DNA from 3 places in the Streptomyces sp. NBC_00820 genome. Region 1 is predicted to be linked to each of the others. Evidence: riboswitches for the same ligand, from Rfam matches in the RefSeq annotation. Region 1 holds a riboswitch; each other region holds the start of a gene.
The links. Region 1 has a riboswitch for cyclic di-AMP ahead of OIB37_RS18020 (M23 family metallopeptidase). Riboswitches for the same ligand answer to the same signal wherever they lie in the genome.

Region 1 (7,302 bases):
GGTGACGAGCTCGGCGTCGACGCCGTAGCCGTCGGGGAAGTGCAGCGGTACCCGGACGCGGGCGCGCGGCGTGGCGACGGCGGGAGTGTCGGGCATGCGGGTCTCCGGGGTCGGTCGGGTCGGTTCCGCATGGGCTGCGGGTTCGCGGGCCTGCGGGCCTGCGGGTCTGCGGGGTCTGCGGGGTCTGCGGGGTCTGCGGGTTCGCGGGCCTGCGCGCCTGCGGGGTCTGCGGGTGAGCGGGTCTCCGGGATCGCATCTGCTTCAGATTTGAAGCAGATGTGTGGTCCGGGACCCTACCGCATGATTAAAAGTTGAAGCAAACAGGTTCGGGGCCTGCGCGGGCCGCCGGTGCTACGAGGGCGTGTCCGTCGTCCCCGAACAGGGCGCCGAGCGGCGCCGCCACGGCATCTCCTCCGGCGCGCCGCCCGCGTCCTCGCCCTGCAGCCCTCGCGTGACCTGCGTGAAGATCTCCTCCAGCTGCCCCACCTGTTCCGGGGTCAGCCGGTCGAAGAGGGTCTCGCGCACCGTCTCCACGTGCCCGGGTGCCGTACGCTCCAGCACGGCCATCCCCTCGCCGGTCAGCACCGCGAGACTGCTGCGCCTGTCCTGGCTGCAGTCCTCCCTGCGCACCAGCCCGTCCCGCTCCAGCCTGGTCACCGCGTACGTCAGCCTGCTGCGTGTGATCTTCAGCTTCTCGGCGAGGTCGGTCATCCGCAGGCGCCGGTCGGGCGCCTCGGAGAGGTAGGCGAGCACGGAGTAGAACAGGTGCGGCATGCCGGCCTCCCGCTGGAGGTTCCGGTCGATCGTGTCGTCCAGAAGCCGGGCGGCGGTGAGGTACGCGCGCCAGGCGCGCTGCTCCTCGGGAGTGAGCCAGCGGGTCGTCATACCGCCAGTGTAAGTTTGTTTCAAAGTTGAACCAAGATCAGCCTTCGTCAGGGAGAGCGTGTCGATGCCGTATCCGTACGTCCTGCTGTCCGCCGCCGTCTCCCTCGACGGCTACCTGGACGACACCGGCCCCGAACGGCTCCTGCTGTCCAGCCCCGCCGACTTCGACCGGGTGGACGAGGTGCGGGCCTCGGTCGACGCCATCCTGATCGGCGCCGGCACCATCCGCGCCGACAACCCCAGGCTCCTCGTCAACGCGCCCGAGCGCCGTGCGGCCCGCGAGGCCGAGGGTAAGCCGGAGTACCCGCTGAAGGTCACCGTCACCGCCACCGGCGACCTCGACCCCGCCGCCAACTTCTGGCACACCGGCGGCGAGAAGCTCGTGTACACCACGGACCCGGGCGCCGAGCGGGCCTCCCGCGCCCTCGGCCGGACCGCCGACGTGGTCTCCCTCGGCCCCGCCCTCGACTGGCGCGCGCTGCTGGAGCACCTGCACGACGTGCGGGGCGTACGGCGCCTGATGGTCGAGGGTGGCGGCACCGTCCACACCCAGCTCCTCCAGCAGGGCCTCGCCGACGAGGTCCAGCTGGTCCTGGCCCCGCTGTTCGTCGGCGACCCGGCGGCCCCGCGCCTGTTCGGCCCGGGGGCGTACCAGGCGGGGCGCCTGCGCCTGACCGAGAGCCGGCGGATCGAGGACGTCGTCCTCATGCGGTACGAGCCCACCGCGCCCGGCACCGGCCCCCTGCCCACCGCCGCCGACCACCACTGGCTGCGCACCGCCTGCGAGCTGGCCGCCCTGTGCCCGCCGTCGGAGACGGCCTTCAGCGTCGGCGCGGTGGTGGTCGCCGCCGACGGCACCGAGCTGGCGCGCGGCCACTCGCGCGAGGGCGGCGACCCGGTCGTCCACGCGGAGGAGGCGGCGCTGGCCAAGCTCGACCCGGCCGACCCGCGCCTGCCCGGAGCCACCGTCTACAGCAGCCTGGAGCCCTGCGCGCGGCGCGCCTCCCGCCCGGCACCGTGCGCCGAGCTGATCCTGCGGGCCGGGGTGCGCCGGGTGGTCACGGCCTGGCGGGAGCCCGACACCTTCGTGACGGCGGCCGACGGCGCCGGCGTGCTCGCGGACGCGGGCACGGCCGTCGTCCTGCTGCCCGAGCACGAGGCCCTGGCGAAGGCGCCGAACGCGCACCTGACGCGCTGAGCGGCGGGCGGGAGCGGCAGGTCACGTACACAGCCACGTACACAGCCCCGCGGCACGGGTCGGCGGCCCGTGCCGCGGGAACGGCGGACGGCCCCTAGGCGTGCCGCACGAAGACGACGAGTGCGACGACGGCCGTCGCGACGAGCCCGATGAGGACCCCGGCCACCTGGGGCGACATCCGGTCCCGCGGCCGCTTCGGCGGCTGGACCCGTTCGGACCGGTCCGTGCTCAACTCCCACCAGTTGACGACCCGCTGGAAGTCCACGGCGAAGTCGGGGGAAGGGTGCAGGTTGCTGTGGGTGAGTCCGGGCAGCGAGCGGCGCCGCCCGTCCGCGAGGGTGATCCGGGCGGTGCGTATGGGCCCGTAATTGCTCTTGGTCTCGCGCACGTCGATCCAGCGGATCTCGTGCCAGGGGTGCCGGCGGGCGCGCCCGATGCCCCAATAGATGGTTATCCCGTCGGCTCCGACCGTCGTCCGGCTGCGGATCGTGCTGAAGAAGCCGACGGCCCAGAGCACGACGATCGCGCCGGTCAGACAGGAGAAGGCCACGGTGCTGAGGCCGCGGAGGGCACGGAACCCTTGGATCGCGAGGACGATGCCCAGCGGCGCGAGCAGCCGCCAGGACACGCGGTACCGGTCTCTCGTCCGGAAGATCAGTTCGTTCACGAGCGCGGACGCTACGCCTTCGGGCCCCGGCCCGGACATCCGCGGCGGCCGGTCTGGGACGAACCTGTTGCATGATCACGCCGGGCGGCAACGGCTTCCAGAGGCTGCCGCAGGCCGGCCGGCCGCGTCGGCGGAAAAGGCAGCGGCGGGCGTCACACGGAACCGATGTGCATCGCACCCTGAACATGTCGTATGCTTGAGACACAACGACGCGGGGTGGAGCAGCTCGGTAGCTCGCTGGGCTCATAACCCAGAGGTCGCAGGTTCAAATCCTGTCCCCGCTACTGAAACTCAGGGCCGGAATCCAGATCATCGGATTCCGGCCCTGAGTGATTTCCCGGCGTCCGCGGCGGTGACTGGCGCAAGGCCCCCCGCGGAGTGGCGCGCGTCACGCCCGCTCATCCGCTCGGCTCACAGCGGTCGCCCGCCCCTCCCGCCCCCGCCACGCTGGACACACGTCGAAGACACGGGAGACGAGTGGTGCGCCCTGGTGAGGTGGAGGAAGACCCGCACGCCAGGCCGGGCGGTCACCACGCACGCCTGTCGCCCGCGCTGTCCGGCCGCGTCCACCGTCCGACCTCGCGCGGCCTCATCCGCACCCTGCCCGCGCTCCTCATCGTCGGCGGCGTCCTGTACGCCCTCTTCACGCCGCGCGCCTTCACCGCCGCCCCGTTCTTCACGGCCGCCCCGCTGATCGCCGCGCCCCTGGCCTCGCTGCGCACCACCGTGCTCACCGGCCTCGCCGCGCTGGCCGCCACCGTCGCGGCGCAGGCCCACTTCGGCGCGCACCCGGGCGTCGGCACGGTCACCGAGATCGTCACCGTCGCGACGGTCGCGGTACTGGCCCTGGTCATCAACCGGGTCGTACGCCTCGGCGACCGGCGGCTCGCCTCCGCCCGGGAGATCGCCGAAGCCGCCCAGCTAGCCGTCCTGCCCGAACCCGCCCCGCGGATCGGCGGCTTCGACATCGCGGCCAGGTACGAGGCGGCGCAGGAGGACGCGTACATCGGCGGCGACCTGTACGCGGTGCAGGACAGCCCGCACGGCGTACGGCTGCTCGTCGGGGACGTGCGCGGCAAGGGCATGGGCGCGGTCGCCGCCGTCGCCGTCCTGATCGGGGCGTTCCGGGAGGCCGCCGAGCGGGAGGCGACGCTGGAGGCGGTGGCGGGCCGACTGGAGCGGGCCCTGGCGCGCGAGGACATCCGGCGGGAGCGGATCGCCGCGTTCGAGGACTTCACCACCGCCGTCCTCGCCGAACTCCCGCACGACGAGAAGACCGCCCGGATTCTCAACCGCGGCCACCCCCCGCCGCTGATGCTCTACGCCGACGGCACCCTGCGCACCCTCGCGGCTGCCGAGCCCGCGCTGCCGCTCGGCATGAGCGACCTCGGCCTGTGGCCCGACCGTGCGACCGAGACCCGCTTCCCGAGCGGCGCCACCCTGCTGTTCTACACCGACGGCCTGTCCGAGGCCCGGGACGAGCGCGGCCGGTTCTACGACCCCGCGCGCCGGCTCGTCGGACGCGGGTTCCCCGACCCGGCCACCCTGATCGTCCGGCTCGCCGCGGAGGTGCGGCGGTACGCCGGCGGCGGCATGACGGACGACATGGCGCTGCTCGCCGTACGACGGCGGCCCTGACCGTCGCCGTACGACGGCGGCCCTGACCTGTCGTCCGCGGTCACGGGAGCGGCGGAGGTCACGGATACCGCCGAGATCGCGGATATCACGCAGGGTGAGCGCGTGGGAGCCGTCCGCATCACATCTGAGTCACCATCAAAATCCGGTTGACCCCTGAATGCCGGTCAACTCGCCCCTTTTCAACCGGTCATGACGTGTAAGTCCATCCGAGGAGGCGTTAATGATCAAGCCGGACGGCTTGGAATCTGACACGCGGGTCTATTAACGTTCGATAACGCAGCGCGGTCGTCCCAGCCGTCAACCGAGACGGCTCCGTGCGCACGCGCCGAATCCCGTGAGGGAACCGGGGAACCACCACTTTGGGGTGAATCACGCGAACACCGTCGTGGACTGTTCTCAGTCCGGGCGTCGGTATACGCGCGTAGGAGACCTTCCTGCTCCGAACCCGTCAGCTAACCCGGTAGGCGGAGGAAGGAAAGGAGCGCGCCCGCGTGGCGTCCAACCCCCCTGCCCCGGAAGCCCCGTTCATACCGGCTCAGCGTGACCCCGAGGCGTTCGTCTACGGCGGTCACCGCACCGATGAGGGCCCCTGGGAGGAGTGGAATCCCACCGAGGAGTCCCTCCGTCCGGTACGCGGCCGGCACCGTGTCGCCAAGCAGCGCGGGGGCGGACTCGCCCGCAGCTCCACCGTCCTCGGTGTCGGCGTCATCGCCGCCGTCGGCGCGGGCGGCATGGCCAGCGCCAACACCGGCAAGCCGCCGGTCTCCCTGTCGATGCCCGACCTGTCCTCCGTGTCGTCCGTCGGCTCCCTGCTCGACGGCGGTTCCTCCGACGCGGGGCACCAGGCCGACACGGCCTCGCTGAGCAACGTCGGCGTGACCTCCGCTGAGAGCGGCCAGGACACCGACGCGGGCGAGGTCCTGCGCAGCCGGATCATGGCCCAGGCCGAGCAGCAGCAGAGCAAGGCCGACGTCAGGGCCACCGCGGCCGCCGTCGCCGCCGCCGAGAAGCAGAGCGTCGACGCTGCCGCCAAGGCGGAGAAGGAGGCCGCAACAAAGGCCGCCGACTCCAAGGCGGACGCCGAGGCCGACGCGAAGAAGAAGGCCGAGGCCGTGCGCCTGGCGGCGCTGGCCAAGCAGTACGCCCTGCCGGTGCCGTCGTACACGATCACCTCGACCTTCGGCGAGGCCGGTTCGATGTGGTCCTCCGGCTACCACACGGGCCTCGACTTCGCCGCGCCCACCGGCACGCTCGTCAAGGCCATCCACAGCGGCACCATCACGCAGGCCGGCTGGGCCGGCGCCTACGGCTACCGCACGATCCTCACCCTCGACGACGGCACCGAGCTGTGGTTCTGCCACCAGTCCTCGCTCAACGTCTCCGTCGGCCAGAAGGTCAGCACCGGCGAGGTCATCGGCCGCGTCGGCGCCACCGGCAACGTCACCGGCCCGCACCTCCACCTGGAGGTCCACCCCGGCGGCCAGCCCACCGGCATCGACCCGATGGCGTGGCTGCGGGGCAACGGCCTGAACCCCTGACCCGGCCGCCGGCCGCCTGTTTCACGCACGACCCGTTTCGCGCACCGCCTGTTTCGCGCACCGCCTGTTTCACGCACCGCCCGTTTCGCGTACCTCCCGCTTCACACACTCTTCGCGGGAATCCGGAATGGGCGGTACAGGAGTGACCGTTGGGAAGAAACATGACTGCTTCTCTGCGCAAACTCGGTTCCTCCGACCTCGAGGTCTTCCCGCTCGCCCTCGGCGGCAACGTCTTCGGCTGGACCGCCGACGAGGAGACCTCCTTCGCCGTCCTCGACGCCTACGCCGCGGCGGGCGGCAACTTCGTCGACACCGCCGACTCCTACTCGGCGTGGGTCGAGGGCAACAAGGGCGGTGAGTCGGAGACGATCATCGGTGAGTGGGTGAAGTCCCGCGGCAACCGCGACCAGGTCGTCATCGCCACCAAGGTCAGCCAGCACCCCGACTACCAGGGCCTGTCCGCGGCCAACATCAAGGCCGCCGCCGACGCCTCCCTGCGCCGCCTGGACACCGACTACATCGACCTCTACTACACCCACTTCGACAAGCCCGAAGTCCCGGTCGAGGAGATCATCGGCGCCCTCGACGAGCTGGTGAGGGCCGGCAAGGTCCGGCACATCGCCGCCTCCAACATCACCCCCGAGCGCCTCCAGGCCTCGCTCGACTTCTCCGACCGCGAGGGCCTCGCCCGCTACGTCGCCCTCCAGCCCCACTACAACCTGGTCTCCCGCGACACCTACGAGGGCCCGCTGCAGGACCTCGCCGCCCGTGAGGGCCTGTCCGCCGCCCCGTACTTCGCCCTCGCCTCCGGCTTCCTCACCGGCAAGTACCGCCCCGGTACGGCGGTCGACAGCGCACGCGCCGGCTCGGTCGCCAAGCACCTCGACTCCGCGCGGGGCCAGAAGGTCCTCACGGCACTGGACGAGGTCGCCGCGGCCCACGAGGCCCCCGTCGCCACGGTCGCCCTCGCCTGGCTCGCCGCCCAGCCCACGGTCACGGCCCCCATCGCCTCGGCCCGCACGGTCGACCAGCTCCCGGCCCTCCTCGCCATGGCCGACCTGCACCTGACCGACGCGGAAGTGGCGAAGCTGACGGAGGCGTCGGCCTGATCCAGGCGTTCTTGGCGGTGCCTGACTCCCGCGGCCCGGACGGTCACGACCGATACGGGTTGTACGCGGGAGAAGGCGCCGCCGGACCGCCGTAGCCACGGCTGGGCCCGTACCCGTACCCCTGGCCCTGCTGGTATCCGTACCCGTACCCGTACCCGTAAGGCACCGGCGCCCCGTACGCCGGCCAGAGCGGTGCGGCCGTCCGCGGGGCGGTCATCCGTGCCGCGTACTCCAGGGCCGGCCGGGCCGCCTCCCGGCGCTCCCACA
Region 2 (7,302 bases), 2.1 Mb from region 1:
ATGGCGCGGGCCTTCTCCGAGGGCACCGACAAGCACTCCGCCGAGGAGTTCGCCGCCGAGCTGGAGCGGGCCGGCGCCACGCTCGACGCGCACGCCGACCACCCCGGCGTCCGGCTCAGCCTGGAGGTTCCCGCCTCCCGCCTGGCCAAGGGCCTCGGCCTGCTCGCCGACGCCCTGCGCGCGCCCGCCTTCGCCGAGAGCGAGGTCGAGCGGCTGGTCCGCAACCGCCTGGACGAGATCCCGCACGAGCTGGCCAACCCCTCCCGCCGGGCCGCCAAGGAACTCTCCAAGGAGCTGTTCCCGGCGACCTCGCGCATGTCCCGCCCGCGCCAGGGCACCGAGGACACCGTCGAGAAGATCGACGCGGAGGCCGTACGCGCCTTCTACGACCGTCATGTCCGCCCCTCGACGGCCACCGCGGTCGTGGTCGGCGACCTGGCCGGCAGCGATCTGGACGCCCTGCTCGCCGACACCCTGGGCGCCTGGACCGGCACCCCGGGCACGCCCCGGCCGGTGCCGCCGGTGTCCGCCGACGACACCGGCCGCGTCGTCATCGTCGACCGCCCCGGCGCCGTTCAGACGCAGCTGCTCATCGGCCGCGTCGGCGCCGACCGGCACGACCGGGTGTGGCCCGCGCAGGTGCTCGGCACCTACTGCCTGGGCGGCACCCTCACCTCCCGCCTGGACCGCGTCCTGCGCGAGGAGAAGGGCTACACCTACGGCGTGCGCTCCTTCGGGCAGGTCCTGCGCTCCGCGCCCCCCGCGCCCGGCGGTGCCACGGGCATCGCGATGCTCGCCATCAGCGGCTCGGTCGACACGCCCAACACCGGTCCCGCGCTCGAGGATCTGTGGAAGGTGCTGCGCACGCTCGCCGCGGAGGGCCTGACCGACGCCGAGCGGGACGTCGCCGTGCAGAACCTCGTCGGGGTCGCGCCGCTGAAGTACGAGACCGCGGCGGCCGTCGCGAGCACGCTCGCGGACCAGGTCGAGCAGCACCTGCCCGACGACTTCCAGGCCGAGCTGTACCGGCGGCTCGCCACCACCGGCACGGTCGAGGCGACCGCGGCGGTCGTCAACGCCTTCCCGGAGGACCGTCTGGTGACCGTTCTCGTGGGTGACGCGGCCGAGATCAAGGCGCCGGTCGAGGCGCTCGGTATCGGCGAAGTCACCGTCGTGGCCGCCGAGTAGAGGCCGGACAGCGACCGAAAGCGGGCCGGACAGCGACCGAGGACGGTCCGCGGAGCGACCGGAAAGCAGGTCGCAGAGCGACCCGAAACCGGCCGTAGGGCGGCCGTGGAGCACCCGAAGAACGGCCGTGCGCGTGTGGGGCCCTGATGACCGACGGGTCATCAGGGCCCCACGCCGTTCCCGGACACGCCGTTCCCGGACACGCCGTTCCCGGACACGCCGTTCCCGGACACGCCGTTCCCGGACACGCCGGACTCTTGCTTCCCAGATGTCCGGATTGGTACGGAGGTTGCCTGTCTGCCCTGTGGGATGCGCTACAAAAGCCCGGATCCGTTTGAGGATCCCGAGCCGCCCCCTTTAGCGTCGTCCGGGCTGTTCGTCAGGCAGTGCGCCGCGCCCGCGGCACCGGACAGCCATCGCCGAGTCCCCGCATGGCGCGAGCCAGGGGAGCCGGGGACCCAACCACAGTCCCTGGGGTGAATCGGACGCCCGCGCGACCGCGAGGGTGCCCGTAGGAGACCTTCCTGCTCCGAACCCGTCAGCTAACCCGGTAGGCGAGAAGGAAGGAAAGGACCAGCCACTTCATGGCGTTCATGTGCGCCGCCGGGAAGCACCGCAAGCCCGGCCGGGTCAAGCGCACCACCGCTCAGGCGGCCGGCATCGCGGCCCTCACCACCACCGGTGTCGTCGGCACCCTCGCAGCCTCCCCGGCCCTCGCCGCGGAGAACTCCGTCGAGCGGACTGGTCTCACCCCCGTCATCACCGTCAACGACTCCCTCGCCGAGGAGATCGACGCGCAGGCGGACGCCCAGAAGGCGGCCGCGGAGAAGAAGGCGGCCGCGGAGAAGGCGAAGAAGGAACGCGAGGCCGAGGTCCGCGCCGCCCGCGCTGCCGAGCGCGAGCGTCTGAACGCCTTCGTCGTCCCGATCGCCGGCTCGTACGTCTCCACGGGCTACAAGACCGGCGGCTCCCTGTGGTCCTCCGGTTCCCACACCGGCATCGACTTCCATGCCGCGAGCGGTACGTCCGTCCACGCGGTCGGCGCCGGCACGGTGGTCTCCACCGGCTGGGGCGGCGCCTACGGCAACCAGATCGTGATCCGGATGGCCGACGGCATGTACACCCAGTACGGCCACCTGTCGTCCATCGGCGTGACGCCGGGCCAGCGGGTCACCCCGGGCGAGCGGATCGGTCTGTCCGGCGCGACCGGCAACGTCACCGGCCCGCACCTGCACTTCGAGGCCCGTACGACCCCGGAGTACGGCTCGGACGTCGACCCCGTCGCCTACCTCCGCAAGCACGGCCTGAACGTCTGACGACTGCGCACGGCATCCCGTACCCGCGCATCCGTACCGCGCATCCCCCTCGCGTATCCCGAAGCCCCGGCCCACATGGCCGGGGCTTTCGCCGTTTTCCGTACGGCTCCCGTGACCGGTGTCCAAAAAATATCCCTGGATTCCGGTCCGCCGTCGGAAATTCCGGCTCATTGTCATAGAGTCACGGAACACGCGTCCATCGTCGACGTTTCCCGGGGATTGAGACGGAGGTCGGGCATGCGAATTCCCGCACATTCGGTGTGCACGGCGATCCGGGACGACATCGTGGCCGGTGTCCACGCGCGCGGCAGCCGGCTGACCGAGGAGGTCCTGGCTCGCCGGTACGGCGTCTCGCGCGTCCCCGTCCGCGAGGCCCTGCGCACGCTGGAGGCGGAGGGCTTCGTGGTGACCCGGCGGCACGCGGGCGCCTGCGTGGCCGAGCCGACCGAGCAGGAGGCCGCAGACCTGCTGGAGATGCGCCTGCTGCTGGAGCCGCTCGGCGCAGCCCGGGCCGCCCAGCGGCGTACCGAGGCACACCTGAAGGTGCTGCGCGGCCTGGTCAGGCTGGGTCAGGAGCGGGCGCGGCGGGGCGGCAGCGAGGATCTGCGCGCGCTCGGCGGCTGGTTCCATGTGACGCTCGCCCAGGCCTGCGGCAGCCACTCGCTGACCTCGGTGCTCACCCAGCTGCGGCACAAGATCGCCTGGATGTACGTGGTGGAGGCGCCGCTCAGCCCCGTGGAGTCCTGGGCGGAGCACGGCGCCATCGTGGACGCGGTGGCGCGCGGCGACAGCGAGCGCGCGCGGGCGCTCACGGCGCTGCATACCGAGCGCGCGACACTCGCGCACCGGCTCCGGGCCACCGCGGGCGGCGACCGCGCGGAGCGTGTGAGGAACGCGCAACATCCCGTAAACATGCCGAGCCTGCGGAATTAACACCGGGGCCGTATACAAAGTGGAGACGCCCGGAGGAGATTATTTCCGCTGCCCTTTTCCTGTACTCCGCGAATTCCATCGGGGAGAGTGGGGGGAACGCGGAAGCCGCGCCACCCTCTCCGGATGACGCGGCTTCCTGAAGCGGCCCGGAATCAGATCCGCCCGGAATCAGACCCGCTCGGAATCAGACCCCGCCCGCAATCGGACCGTCTCGGAATCAGACCGTCTCGGGCAGTTCTTCGAGGCCCTCGGCGACCAGCTTGGCCAGCCGGTCCAGGGCGACGTCCGCGCCCTCGGCGTCGGAGGTGAGGACGATCTCCTCGCCACCCTGGGCACCCAGGCCCAGGACGGCCAGCATGGAGGCCGCGTTGACCGGCGTACCGCCGCCGGTCTTGGCGATCGTGACCGGAACGCCTGCGGCCGTGGTGGCTCGGACGAAGATGGAAGCGGGGCGGGCGTGAAGGCCCTCGGCCCAGCCGACGTTGACGCGGCGCTCAGCCATGTGATGCTGCCCTTCAGTCTCTCAGGGTTGTCTAGACCAGATTTCCATATCGTGCAGCGCGCCGGCGGCGGTCACTCGTCCCGCCCCGGCGTGTCGTCGGACCGCGGCCTCGGCCCGACTGTGTCCCCCCATGGTCCCTCACGAACCGCTCCACGCCGTTGTCGTACGCGAGCCGTAATCTGGGGCCCATGCAGACCTCGGCGGACCGGCGGGACCGGCACGAGTACCCCGCCCACTGGGAGGCGGACGTGGTGCTGCGCGACGGCGGTACCGCGCGCGTGCGCCCGATCACCATCGACGACGCCGACCGTCTGGTCAGCTTCTACGAGCAGGTCTCGGACGAGTCGAAGTACTACCGCTTCTTCGCGCCGTACCCCCGGCTCTCCGCCAAGGACGTCCACCGCTTCACCCACCACGACTTCGTGGACCGGGTGGGGCTCGCGGCCACCATCGGCGACGAGTTCGTCGCCACCGTACGCTACGACCGTATCGGCGCGGGCGGACTGCCCGCCTCCGCTCCGGCCGACGAGGCCGAAGTCGCCTTCCTGGTACAGGACTCCCACCAGGGCCGCGGTGTCGCCTCCGCCCTCCTTGAGCACATCGCCGCCGTCGCGCGCGAGCGGGGCATCCGCCGCTTCGCCGCCGAGGTGCTCCCCGCCAACACCAAGATGATCAAGGTGTTCACGGACGCCGGCTACACCCAGAAGCGCAGCTTCGAGGACGGCGTCGTACGCCTGGAGCTGGACCTCGAACCCACCGACCGCTCCCTCGCCGTACAGCGGGCGCGGGAGCAGCGCGCCGAAGCCCGCTCCGTGCGACGGCTGCTGGCACCCGGCTCCGTCGCCGTCATCGGCGCCGGCCGCGCTGCCGGCGGGGTGGGCCGCAGCGTCCTGGTCAACATCAGGGACGCCGGCTACCAGGGGCCGCTGTACGCGGTGAACCAGTCCTTCCCCGACGACCTCACGGAGATCGACGGCGTGCCCGCGTACCGCTCGGTGCGGGACATCGAGGGGCCCGTGGACCTCGCGGTCGTCGCCGTACCGGCCGAGGACGTGCCCGGCGTGGTCGCCGAGTGCGGCGCACACGGGGTGCAGGGCCTCGTCGTGCTCTCCGCCGGATACGCCGAGAGCGGACCCGAGGGACGCGAGCGCCAGCGGGCCCTCGTCCGGCACGCGCGCGCCTACGGCATGCGGATCATCGGCCCGAACGCCTTCGGCGTCATCAACACCGCCCCGGACGTTCGTCTGAACGCCTCGCTGGCGCCGGAGCCGCCCCGCGCGGGCCGGATCGGGCTGTTCGCCCAGTCCGGTGCCATAGCCATCGCGCTGCTCGCCCGGTTGCACCGGCGTGGGGGAGGGGTCACCGGGGTCACGGGCGTGTCCACGTTCGTCTCCGCCGGCAACCGGGCCGACGTCTCCGGCAACGACGTCCTGCAGTACTGGTACGACGACCCGGACACCGACGTCGTGCTCATGTACCTGGAATCCCTCGGCAGCCCCCGCAAGTTCACCCGCCTCGCCCGGCGGACCGCGGCCGCGAAGCCGCTCGTCGTGGTGCAGGGCACCGGGTCCGCGCCGCAGGGACACACGGTGCAGGCCACACGGCTGCCGCACGCGACCGTCTCCGCGCTGCTCCGGCAGGCCGGGGTGATCCGCGTGGACACCATCACCGAACTGGTCGACGCCGGCCTGCTGCTCGCCCGCCAGCCCCTGCCGGCCGGGCCGCGGGTCGCGATCCTCGGGAACTCCGAGTCGCTGGGCATGCTGACGTACGACCGCTGCCTCGCGGAGGGCCTGCGGCCCACCCGCCCGCTGGACCTGACGACGGCGGCGACGGCGGACGACTTCCACCGGGCGCTGTCGCGGGCGCTGGCCGACGAGACGTGCGACGCGGTGATCGTCACCGCGATCCCGGCGATCGGGGAGGGGTCACAGGAGGACGCGGAGCTGGCGGAGGCGCTGAGGTCGGCGGCCGCCACGGCCCCGGGCAAACCGGTGCTGGTCGTGCACATCGAGCTCGGCGGCCTCGCCGAGGCGCTCTCGGCGGCGGCGAGCACGGCTCCACAGGCCGTCGAGAAGGCGGCCGGCGCGAGCGCGGGCGCGGGGGCCAGAGACGGGACTGGGACCGGCGCCCCGGAGTTCCCCCCTGCCCGACGACCGCCCACCACGGCACCGCGCCCGCCGAAAGCCGCCTTCGCCTCCTCCACCCCCTCCTCGCGTACGAGCTCCAGCACCACCGACACCACCGGCACCACTGGCATCACAGGAGCCACAGGAACCCCTGGCCCAACCGGCACCTCCGACGCCGTCGAGACCTCCGGAACCTCCGGAACCTCCCCCTCCGCCCAGCGCCTCATCCCCGCCTACCCCGCCGCCGAGCGCGCTGCCCGCGCCCTTGCCGAGGCAGTGAAGTACGCGCAGTGGCGGCGCGAGGCCGCCGATCCGGGCAAGGTGCCCGAGTACGACGACATCGACGAGAAGCGGGCCGCCGAGCTGATCGGCGCCCTGCTGGCGCGCGGGCAGGGCCTCACGATCGGCCCGGACCAGACCTGCGAGCTGCTGGCCGCCTACGGCGTCCACGTCCGCCAGGCGCTCCCCGCGCCCACCCCGGACGCAGCGGCCGAGGCCGCCCGCACCCTCGGCTACCCGGTGGCCCTCAAGGCCACCGCCCCCCACCTCAGACACCGCGCCGACCTGGGCGGCGTCCGGCTGGACCTCGCGAACGAGGAGCAACTGCGACGGTCCTACGCCGAGTTGACCGACCTGTTCGGGAAGCCGGAGGAGCTGCGGCCGGTCGTGCAGGGCATGGCGCCCCGGGGTGTCGACACCGTCGTACGCGCCGTGATCGATCCGGCGGCCGGGGCCGTGCTCTCCTTCGGCCTCGCCGGAGCCGCCTCACAGCTCCTCGGCGACATGGCGCACCGGCTGGTCCCCGTCACCGACCGGGAGGCGACCTCGATGGTCCGCTCCATCCGGACGGCACCGCTGCTGTTCGGATGGCGGGGCTCCACGCCCGTGGACACGCCCGCCCTGGAGGAACTGCTGCTGCGGGTGTCCCGGCTGGTCGACGACAACCCCGAGGTCGTCGCCGTCACCCTGGAGCCGGTGGTCGTCGCCCAGCACGGCGTGAGCGTCCTCAGCGCGACCGTACGGCTCGCCCCGCCACCCGCCCGCGACGACCTGGGCCCGCGCATACTGCCGGCGTACTGAGGCCCGCGCGCCGGCACACCAGGGGGCTAGGGGGTGAGCCGGTCCCCGGGGCCTCGAACGGATCCGCCCAAGGTCTCGAAGGGATCCACCCGGGGTATCCAGGGGAGCAGAGGAGGGTGCCGGCACCGCCGGCCGGGAAGTGGTCTTCGTCGCA
Region 3 (7,302 bases), 450 kb from region 1:
GACGTTCAAGGTTCAACGTGTCCGGCCGACAGCGTCGGCGGAGGGTGGGCGAGGCCGGGGGCCAGGGGGCGAAGCCCCCTGGGACGGAACCGGCCCGGCGGTCACTCCTCGGCGGCGCCCGGTGCGGCGCACGGCGACACGCAAGCACCCTTCGCCCACCACTGCGGCAGCATCGCGATCGCCTCGTCGCCGAGCGGGTTCACACCCGGACCCGCGGCCAGCGAGTGGGCCACCAGGACGTGCAGGCACTTCACGCGGTCCGGCATGCCGCCCGCGCTCGGGAAGCCCGTCAGGACCTCGATCTCGTCCCGGCGGCGGATGTAGTCCTCGTGCGCTGCCCGGTAGGCGGCGGCCAGCTCGGGGTCGGTCTGGAGCCGGTCGGTCATCTCCTTCATGACGCCGTTCGCCTCCAGCGTGCCGATCGCCGAGTTGGCGCGGGGGCACGTCAGGTAGTACGTCGTCGGGAAGGGCGTGCCGTCGGGCAGCCGGGGCGCCGTCTCGACGACGTCCGGCTGGCCGCAGGGGCAGCGGTGCGCGATGGCACGAAGGCCCCGCGGCGGACGGCCGAGCTGCTGCTTGAAGGCCTCTACGTCCGCTTCGGTGGGCTCGGTGCGCGGGGTGGTCGGCGGGGGCGTTTCCATGGGACTGCTTTCAGGGTGGCTTTGTGTCGGTTACCGGCCGGGGCCGGTCACTGGTCGGAGGCGTCGGACTTGTCGACCCCGTCCCAGACGTTCGCGTACCAGGGCCGGTGGGCGCCCTGGAGGTCGGCGCGGGCCTGCTTGGCCGCGCCGGTGTCGATGACGACGTACCCGGTCTCGCCGGGCATCACATAGTGCAGCCGGCGCCGGATCTGCTGCTCGGCGTAGGCGTCGTCCTGCCAGCGCGCCTTGGTGTCGCGCAGCTGCTCGACGCGCTCGCGTGCCTGCTCCTGCTGCCGCTGGAGGTCGGCGATCTCGGCGCGCTGGGAGACGTACTGCCGCATCGGGTAGGCGAGGGCGACGATCAGCGAGCACAGCACCAGGGCGAGCAGGGCGGCGCGGCCGGTGAGCCGGGAACGGCGGGCCTGCCGCTTGGTCTGGGACCGGTAGACGCGGGCCGCCGTCTGTTCGCCGAACAGCCGCAGCCTGGTCGCGGTGGAGAAACGGTCCCGGTCCCGGTCCTTCACGGCCATCTGGCTCGCCGCCTCCCCTTGCCTGTGCCTCACACGTGCGTACGTCCCCGGACACGGTACGGGACCGGGTACGGGGACGTACGGACGACTGGCCAAGCCGCGACTCATCGCGGCCCGGCCGATGGCGGTGTCGCTCAGCCCTTGCTGCGTCTATCGGTTCGCAGAGCGAAACCGCGGGAACGCGCTGCGGCCGGCGTAGACCGCGGCGTCGTCGAGGATCTCCTCGATGCGCAGCAGCTGGTTGTACTTGGCGACGCGGTCCGAGCGGGCCGGGGCGCCGGTCTTGATCTGGCCGCAGTTCACGGCGACGGCGAGGTCGGCGATGGTGACGTCCTCGGTCTCACCGGAGCGGTGGGACATCATGCACTTGAAGCCGTTGCGCTGGGCCATCTCGACGGCGTCCAGGGTCTCGGTCAGCGAACCGATCTGGTTGACCTTGACGAGCAGGGCGTTGGCGGAGCCCTCCTCGATGCCACGGGCCAGGCGCTCCGGGTTGGTGACGAAGAGGTCGTCGCCGACGATCTGGACCTTGTCGCCCAGCTTGTCGGTGATGACCTTCCAGCCGGCCCAGTCGTCCTCGTACAGCGGGTCCTCGATGGAGACCAGCGGGTACGCGGAGACGAGCTCCTCGTAGTACTCGGTCATCTCGGCGGCCGAGCGGGACTTGCCCTCGAACTCGTACTTGCCGTCCTTGTAGAACTCGGACGCGGCGACGTCGAGCGCGAGCGCGATCTGCTCACCGGGGATGTACCCGGCCTGCTTGATGGCCTCGAGGATGAGGTCGAGGGCCTCGCGGTTCGAGCCGAGGTTCGGGGCGAAGCCGCCCTCGTCGCCCAGGCCGGTGGACAGGCCCTTGGTCTTCAGCACCTTCTTGAGGGTGTGGTAGACCTCGGCACCCCAGCGCAGGGCCTCGGAGAAGGACTCCGCGCCGATCGGGGCGATCATGAACTCCTGGATGTCCACGTTGGAGTCGGCGTGCGAGCCGCCGTTCAGGATGTTCATCATCGGAACGGGCAGCAGGTGGGCGTTCGGGCCGCCGAGGTAGCGGAACAGCGGCAGGTCGCTGGCCTCGGAGGCGGCGTGGGCGACGGCGAGGGAGACGCCGAGGATGGCGTTGGCGCCGAGCGAGCCCTTGTTCTCGGTGGCGTCCAGGTCGGACATGGCCTGGTCGATCAGGCGCTGCTCGGTGGCGTCGTAGCCGACGAGCTCCGGGCCGATCTGCTCGATGACGGCGAGGACGGCCTTCTCGACACCCTTGCCCTGGTAGCGGTTCGGGTCACCGTCGCGCAGCTCGACGGCCTCGAACGCACCGGTGGAGGCGCCGGACGGAACGGCGGCACGACCCGTGCTGCCGTCGTCGAGGCCGACCTCGACCTCGACCGTGGGGTTGCCTCGGGAGTCCAGGATTTCCCGGGCTACGACGACGTCGATGGACGGCACGAGCATCTCCTTCTTGGGATGTGACGCTGAAAGTGCGGGGCTGGTGTGCCTTGCGCCTAGAGCCTAACCGTCCCGGGGTCGTCGGCCGCTGACCGACTGCCCCGTGGACAGGGAGACCGTATCCATTGTTCACTCGCGGAACAAAGGGGTGCGTGGATGAGATGTGGCCGAAGAACGGGAAACGCACCGGGCGGAACGGAGCGGGACCGCGCGCGACCGGCCGCGACCGGCCGCGGAGGCGTGGAGCGGGGGGACGAAGAACCCCGCCCCGGTGCGTGCGGGGGAACACGCGCCGGGGCGGGGAGTCATGGGGACGAGACCCTCACGGGACCCTGGTGGGCCGGGATGCCGGCACCGCGAGGGGGTGGCGGCCGCGGCCGGGGCCGCGACCGGGGCCGGGGGTCACTTCAGGTGGAGCTGCTGACCCGGGTAGATGAGGTCGGCGTTCGCGACGATGTCCTTGTTCAGCTCGAACAGCTTCTTCCAGCCGCCCTTGACGCCGTGCTTCTGGGCGATGGAGCCGAGGGTGTCACCCTTGACGACCTTGTACTCGCCGTCACCCTTCTTGACCTTCGCACCGCTCGGGGTGGTGACGGTCGCGGCGGGGCGGGCCGCGGAGCGGGAGGCGGCCTGGGTGTCGGTGGAGCGGGCGGTGCTGGTGCTGCTCGGGGCGGCAGGGGCCGCGGGGGCAGCCGGGGTCGCGGGGGCGGCCGGGGCGCTGAAGGGGGTGCTGGACAGGCCCGTGCCGCAGGTCGGCCAGGCGCCCTTGCCCTGGGCGGCGAGGACCTTCTCGGCGATGGTGATCTGCTGCGTCTTGGTCGCCTTGTCGGCCGTGGCGGCGTACTGCGTGCCACCGTAGGCGGCCCAGGTGGAGGCGGAGAACTGCAGGCCGCCGTAGTAGCCGTTGCCGGTGTTGATGGACCAGTTGCCGCCGGCCTCGCACTGGGCGACCGCGTCCCACTCGGAGGCGGTGGCGGCGGAGGCGTTGCCGGCCGCCATCAGCGGGCCGGCGACGGCGGCGCCGGCGACACCGGCGAACGCGAGGGCGCGGACGGCCTTGGACGAACGACGATGCTTGTTCTTGCTGGCAAACAGCATGGATCGATCCCCTCACCGACGCCTGCGAGGTGAGCTGTCGGGTTCGGGCCGGTTGAGTTGCCCGGCCACCCCTTCCCCGAACGGGAAGGCGTGGCTTCACCCCCAGCCGGACGCGGCTTCAACCGCCGGGTCCGGCACTTACCTTGGGTCCCCCGCTCCTGCCTGCGGCGCGTGACGCGTCGACTGTTCCCGGGTGGCCACTGGCAGGATTCGGCGTTGCGGCGGCCGGGGCTCGTGGTGACGAGCGGTCCTGACCGTAGACAGGCGGCCGACGGAAAACCAAAGACGATCAGGGCTTCTGAGACTCATCCCACACTTTCACCAAAACGGACATTAGCGGTGAAGTGGGGCGTCAACTGCCGCTGTTACGCGCCCTTTTCGTCCCCTACTTTCAGGGTCTGACCGGGGGCGATGTTGTTCGCGTCGGTGCCGATGTCCTTCTTGTTCAGGGAGTAGAGGGCGCGCCATCCGCCGTCGAGGTCGAGGGAGTCGGCGATGGAGCCGAGCGTGTCGCCCTCGTGGACCGTGTAGGTGCCCGCGTCGCGCAAGGCATGCCGGCCGGAAGAGTCCGCCTTCTGGCCGCCCTTCGCGTCCTCGGCCGCACTTCCGCCGCGGTGGCGGCCGCCGCTGTCGAGGCTGCCGGTGTCGACCAGGGCCCAAGAGCCGCCGGTCTGCGCCGAATTGTCCGTCTCCTTGACCGCGGGGGCCCTGGTGACCGGGCCGTCGCTCACCCGGCCGCCGGCGTAGTTGGGCATCGCGGATTCCTCGGACCCGGAGGTGTCCGCCCCCTTGCCAGTGTCACTGGAGTCGCCGCTCGCACTCGCGGGCTGGTCGTCCTTCTTGTCCGCGCCCTTCGAGGAGGAGTCGGGCGAGGGCGACGAATCCGGCAGGGCGGGCGATTCGGATGCCTTGTCCGAACCGGACTTGCCGGCGGACCCGGAGTTGTCCCCGCTGTCCGCGGTGCCGGGGGTGGCCGAGCCACCGACGCCGGTGTCGACGTTCACGGAGCCGGAGTTGGAGGTCAGTCCGGACAGCAGGGCGCACGTGGCCCAGGGGGTGGTCCCCTTGTCGGCGAGGATCTTCTCGGCGACCGAGATCTGCTGCGAACGGCTGGCCTGGTCGGCGGTCTCGGCGTACTGGGTACCGCCGTACGCACTCCAGTCCGCCTGGGAGATCTGCAGGCCGCCGTAGAAGCCGTTGCCGGGATCGGCGCTCCAGGAGCCACCGCTCTCGCACTCGGCCACCTTGTCCCACGTGGTGCCGTCGGCCGCGTGGGCACTCGCGGCACCGAGGAGCGGGATGGCGATGGCCGAGCCGGTGACACCGGCCGCGACGAGGAGAGCGGGAGCCTGGCGAGGGCGACGGTGACGACCGTTCCCGGAGAGCATGCGGAGGCCTTTCGAGCGACAGCAGGATCGGCGCGGCGGATGGTGCGTCGCCACACTGATGGGTGAACGTATAGGCATACGATCGTCCGTCACAAGTTCATGCCGCACAGATCACGTGAAGATCACAATGCTGACGCTCCGTCAGATGCCCTCCGGCGCACGGCTCATCGGACCGGCGTGAACTCCACGGGGAGCGTGCGCAGGCCCCGCATGATGAGCCCGCCGCGCCAGCGCAGGTCCGCCGGATCGGCCGCGAGCCGCAGGTCGGGCAGGCGGGTCAACAGGGTGGCCAGCGCGGTCTGTCCCTCCAGCCGGGCGAGCGGGGCGCCGACGCAGTAGTGGATGCCGTGGCCGTAGCCGAGATGCTGGTTGTCGCGACGGGACAGGTCCAGGACGTCCGGGTCGGCGAACCGCTCCGGGTCCCGGTCGGCCGCGGCGAGTACGACGAGCACCGGGTCGCCGGCGGCGATGTCCTGCCCGCCGATGGTGAGCGGCTGGGTGGCGAAGCGCCAGGTGGCCAGCTCCACGGGGCCGTCGAAGCGCAGGAGTTCCTCCACCCCGGTCGCCAGGAGGTCCCGCTCCCCCTCGGCGAGGGACCGCTGGAGGCGGTCGCGCTGCCCGGGGTGGGTGAGCAGGGCGTAGGTGCCGTTGCCGATGAGGTTGACGGTCGTCTCGAATCCGGCGAACAGCAGGATGAAGGCCATGGCCGCCGCCTCGTTCTCGGTGAGGTGCTCGCCATGGTCGGAGGCGCGGATGAGGGCGGAGATCAGGTCCTCGCCCACAGCGGGCTCGGCGGGCAGCGCCTGCCGCTTCTTGTGGATGAGTTCGGCCAGGTAGCCGCGCATCTTCTTGACGGACCGCGCGACCCCGCCCCGCGGCCCTCCGCCGTGGCGGATCATCATGCCCGCCCAGTCCCGGAAGTCGTCCTGGTCCTCGCGCGGGACGCCGAGCATGTCGCAGATGGCGTAGATGGGAAGCGGGAAGGCGAACTCGTGGATGAGGTCGGCGGATCCGCGGGCGGCGAACTCGTCGATGAGGTGGTCGGTCAGCTCCTGCACCCGGGACGCGAACTCGGCGACACGGCGGGGCGTGAACGCCTTGCTGACCAGCCGGCGCAGCCGGGTGTGGTCCGGCGGGTCGATGTTCAGCAGGTGCGTCATCAGCTCGGCCTTGCGCTCGCCGGGGATGCCGGTCTTGCCCTTGGCGTGCGCGGGCTCGTCATGGTGCGCCGGGTTCTTGCTCAGCCGCTGGTCGGCCAGGGCCTGCTTGGCGTCGGCGTACCGGGTGACCAGCCAGGCCTCCACCCCGCTGGGCAGCTTGGTCCGGTGCACGGGCGCGTGCTCGCGGAGCCAGGCGTAGGCGGGGTAGGGGTCGGCGGCGAACTCCCAGGTGAAGAGCTCCGGGGCGGTTCCGTCACTGCCGTCAGTGCCGGCAGTGACGGCAGTGCCCTCGGGGGCATCAGGGGCGTCGGGGTTGAGCTGGTTGGTCACCCCTCGACGGTATCCGCACTCGTGACCGGACCTCGACCGTCAGAACCCGCCCAGGGCCCTCCTGCCGGACCGGACCGGCCCGGCGCACCGCGCACCGCACACCGCACACCGCACACCGCACACCGCACACCGCACACGATCCCGGCGGCGCGTCCTAGTTCCACTCCGATTCCGGGTCCGGCTCGGCCGCCGACTCGGCCTCGGACTCGGGCTCCCTCTTCGGCTCCACGCCCTCGCTCGCCCGTATCGCGTCCCGGTAGGCCCGTGACGCCGCGCGCAGGGCCGCCTCCGGGTCGACCCCGTCGGCCTCGGCGCGGACGGCCAGCGCCAGCAGTTCGTAGCCGATGCCCTCGCCCCGGGGCAGGGGTACGTCCAGGCCGCCCGTGCGGGTGCGGGAGGCGAGCTTGGCGGCGAGGGCGAGTCCGGGCTGGCCGAGCGGGACGCCGTCCGTCACCGAGGTGCGCCGCTTCTCCTCGGCCTTGGTGCGCAGCCAGTGCGCCTTGACGTCCTCGGGGGTCTCGGCCTTCTCCTCGCCGAAGACGTGCGGGTGGCGGTGGATGAGCTTGGCGACGATGCCGCCGGCCACGTCGTCGACGGAGAACGGCGCGTCCGGGTCCTCCTCGGCGATACGGGAGTGGAAGACGACCTGGAGCAGGACATCGCCCAGTTCCTCCCGGAGTTCCTCGCGGTCGCCGGCCTCGATGGCCTCGACGAG

Region 2: linked by a shared signal. The riboswitch ahead of OIB37_RS27455 (M23 family metallopeptidase) and the one ahead of OIB37_RS18020 (M23 family metallopeptidase) in region 1 are both predicted to bind cyclic di-AMP.
Region 3: linked by a shared signal. The riboswitch ahead of OIB37_RS15950 (transglycosylase family protein) and the one ahead of OIB37_RS18020 (M23 family metallopeptidase) in region 1 are both predicted to bind cyclic di-AMP.

Annotation. Positions count from the first base shown of each region.
Region 1 is NZ_CP108882.1:3,981,310-3,988,611, reverse strand. It holds gene OIB37_RS18050 (GTP cyclohydrolase II) at 1-96, opposite strand, end outside; gene OIB37_RS18045 (MarR family winged helix-turn-helix transcriptional regulator) at 352-885, opposite strand; gene OIB37_RS18040 (dihydrofolate reductase family protein) at 950-2,083, shown strand; gene OIB37_RS18035 (PH domain-containing protein) at 2,178-2,750, opposite strand; tRNA gene OIB37_RS18030 (tRNA-Met) at 2,961-3,034, shown strand; gene OIB37_RS18025 (PP2C family protein-serine/threonine phosphatase) at 3,231-4,388, shown strand; cyclic di-AMP (ydaO/yuaA leader) riboswitch at 4,702-4,870, shown strand; gene OIB37_RS18020 (M23 family metallopeptidase) at 4,880-5,926, shown strand; gene OIB37_RS18015 (aldo/keto reductase) at 6,088-7,035, shown strand; gene OIB37_RS18010 (PrsW family intramembrane metalloprotease) at 7,079-7,302, opposite strand, start outside.
Region 2 is NZ_CP108882.1:6,087,528-6,094,829, forward strand. It holds gene OIB37_RS27450 (M16 family metallopeptidase) at 1-1,188, shown strand, start outside; cyclic di-AMP (ydaO/yuaA leader) riboswitch at 1,596-1,759, shown strand; gene OIB37_RS27455 (M23 family metallopeptidase) at 1,773-2,504, shown strand; gene OIB37_RS27460 (GntR family transcriptional regulator) at 2,742-3,437, shown strand; gene OIB37_RS27465 (HPr family phosphocarrier protein) at 3,655-3,939, opposite strand; gene OIB37_RS27470 (bifunctional acetate--CoA ligase family protein/GNAT family N-acetyltransferase) at 4,128-7,148, shown strand.
Region 3 is NZ_CP108882.1:3,528,612-3,535,913, forward strand. It holds gene OIB37_RS15935 (DUF501 domain-containing protein) at 102-641, opposite strand; gene OIB37_RS15940 (FtsB family cell division protein) at 689-1,171, opposite strand; gene eno (phosphopyruvate hydratase) at 1,322-2,617, opposite strand; gene OIB37_RS15950 (transglycosylase family protein) at 3,014-3,709, opposite strand; cyclic di-AMP (ydaO/yuaA leader) riboswitch at 3,714-3,889, opposite strand; gene OIB37_RS15955 (transglycosylase family protein) at 4,075-5,097, opposite strand; gene OIB37_RS15960 (cytochrome P450 family protein) at 5,262-6,587, opposite strand; gene OIB37_RS15965 (nucleoside triphosphate pyrophosphohydrolase) at 6,742-7,302, opposite strand, start outside.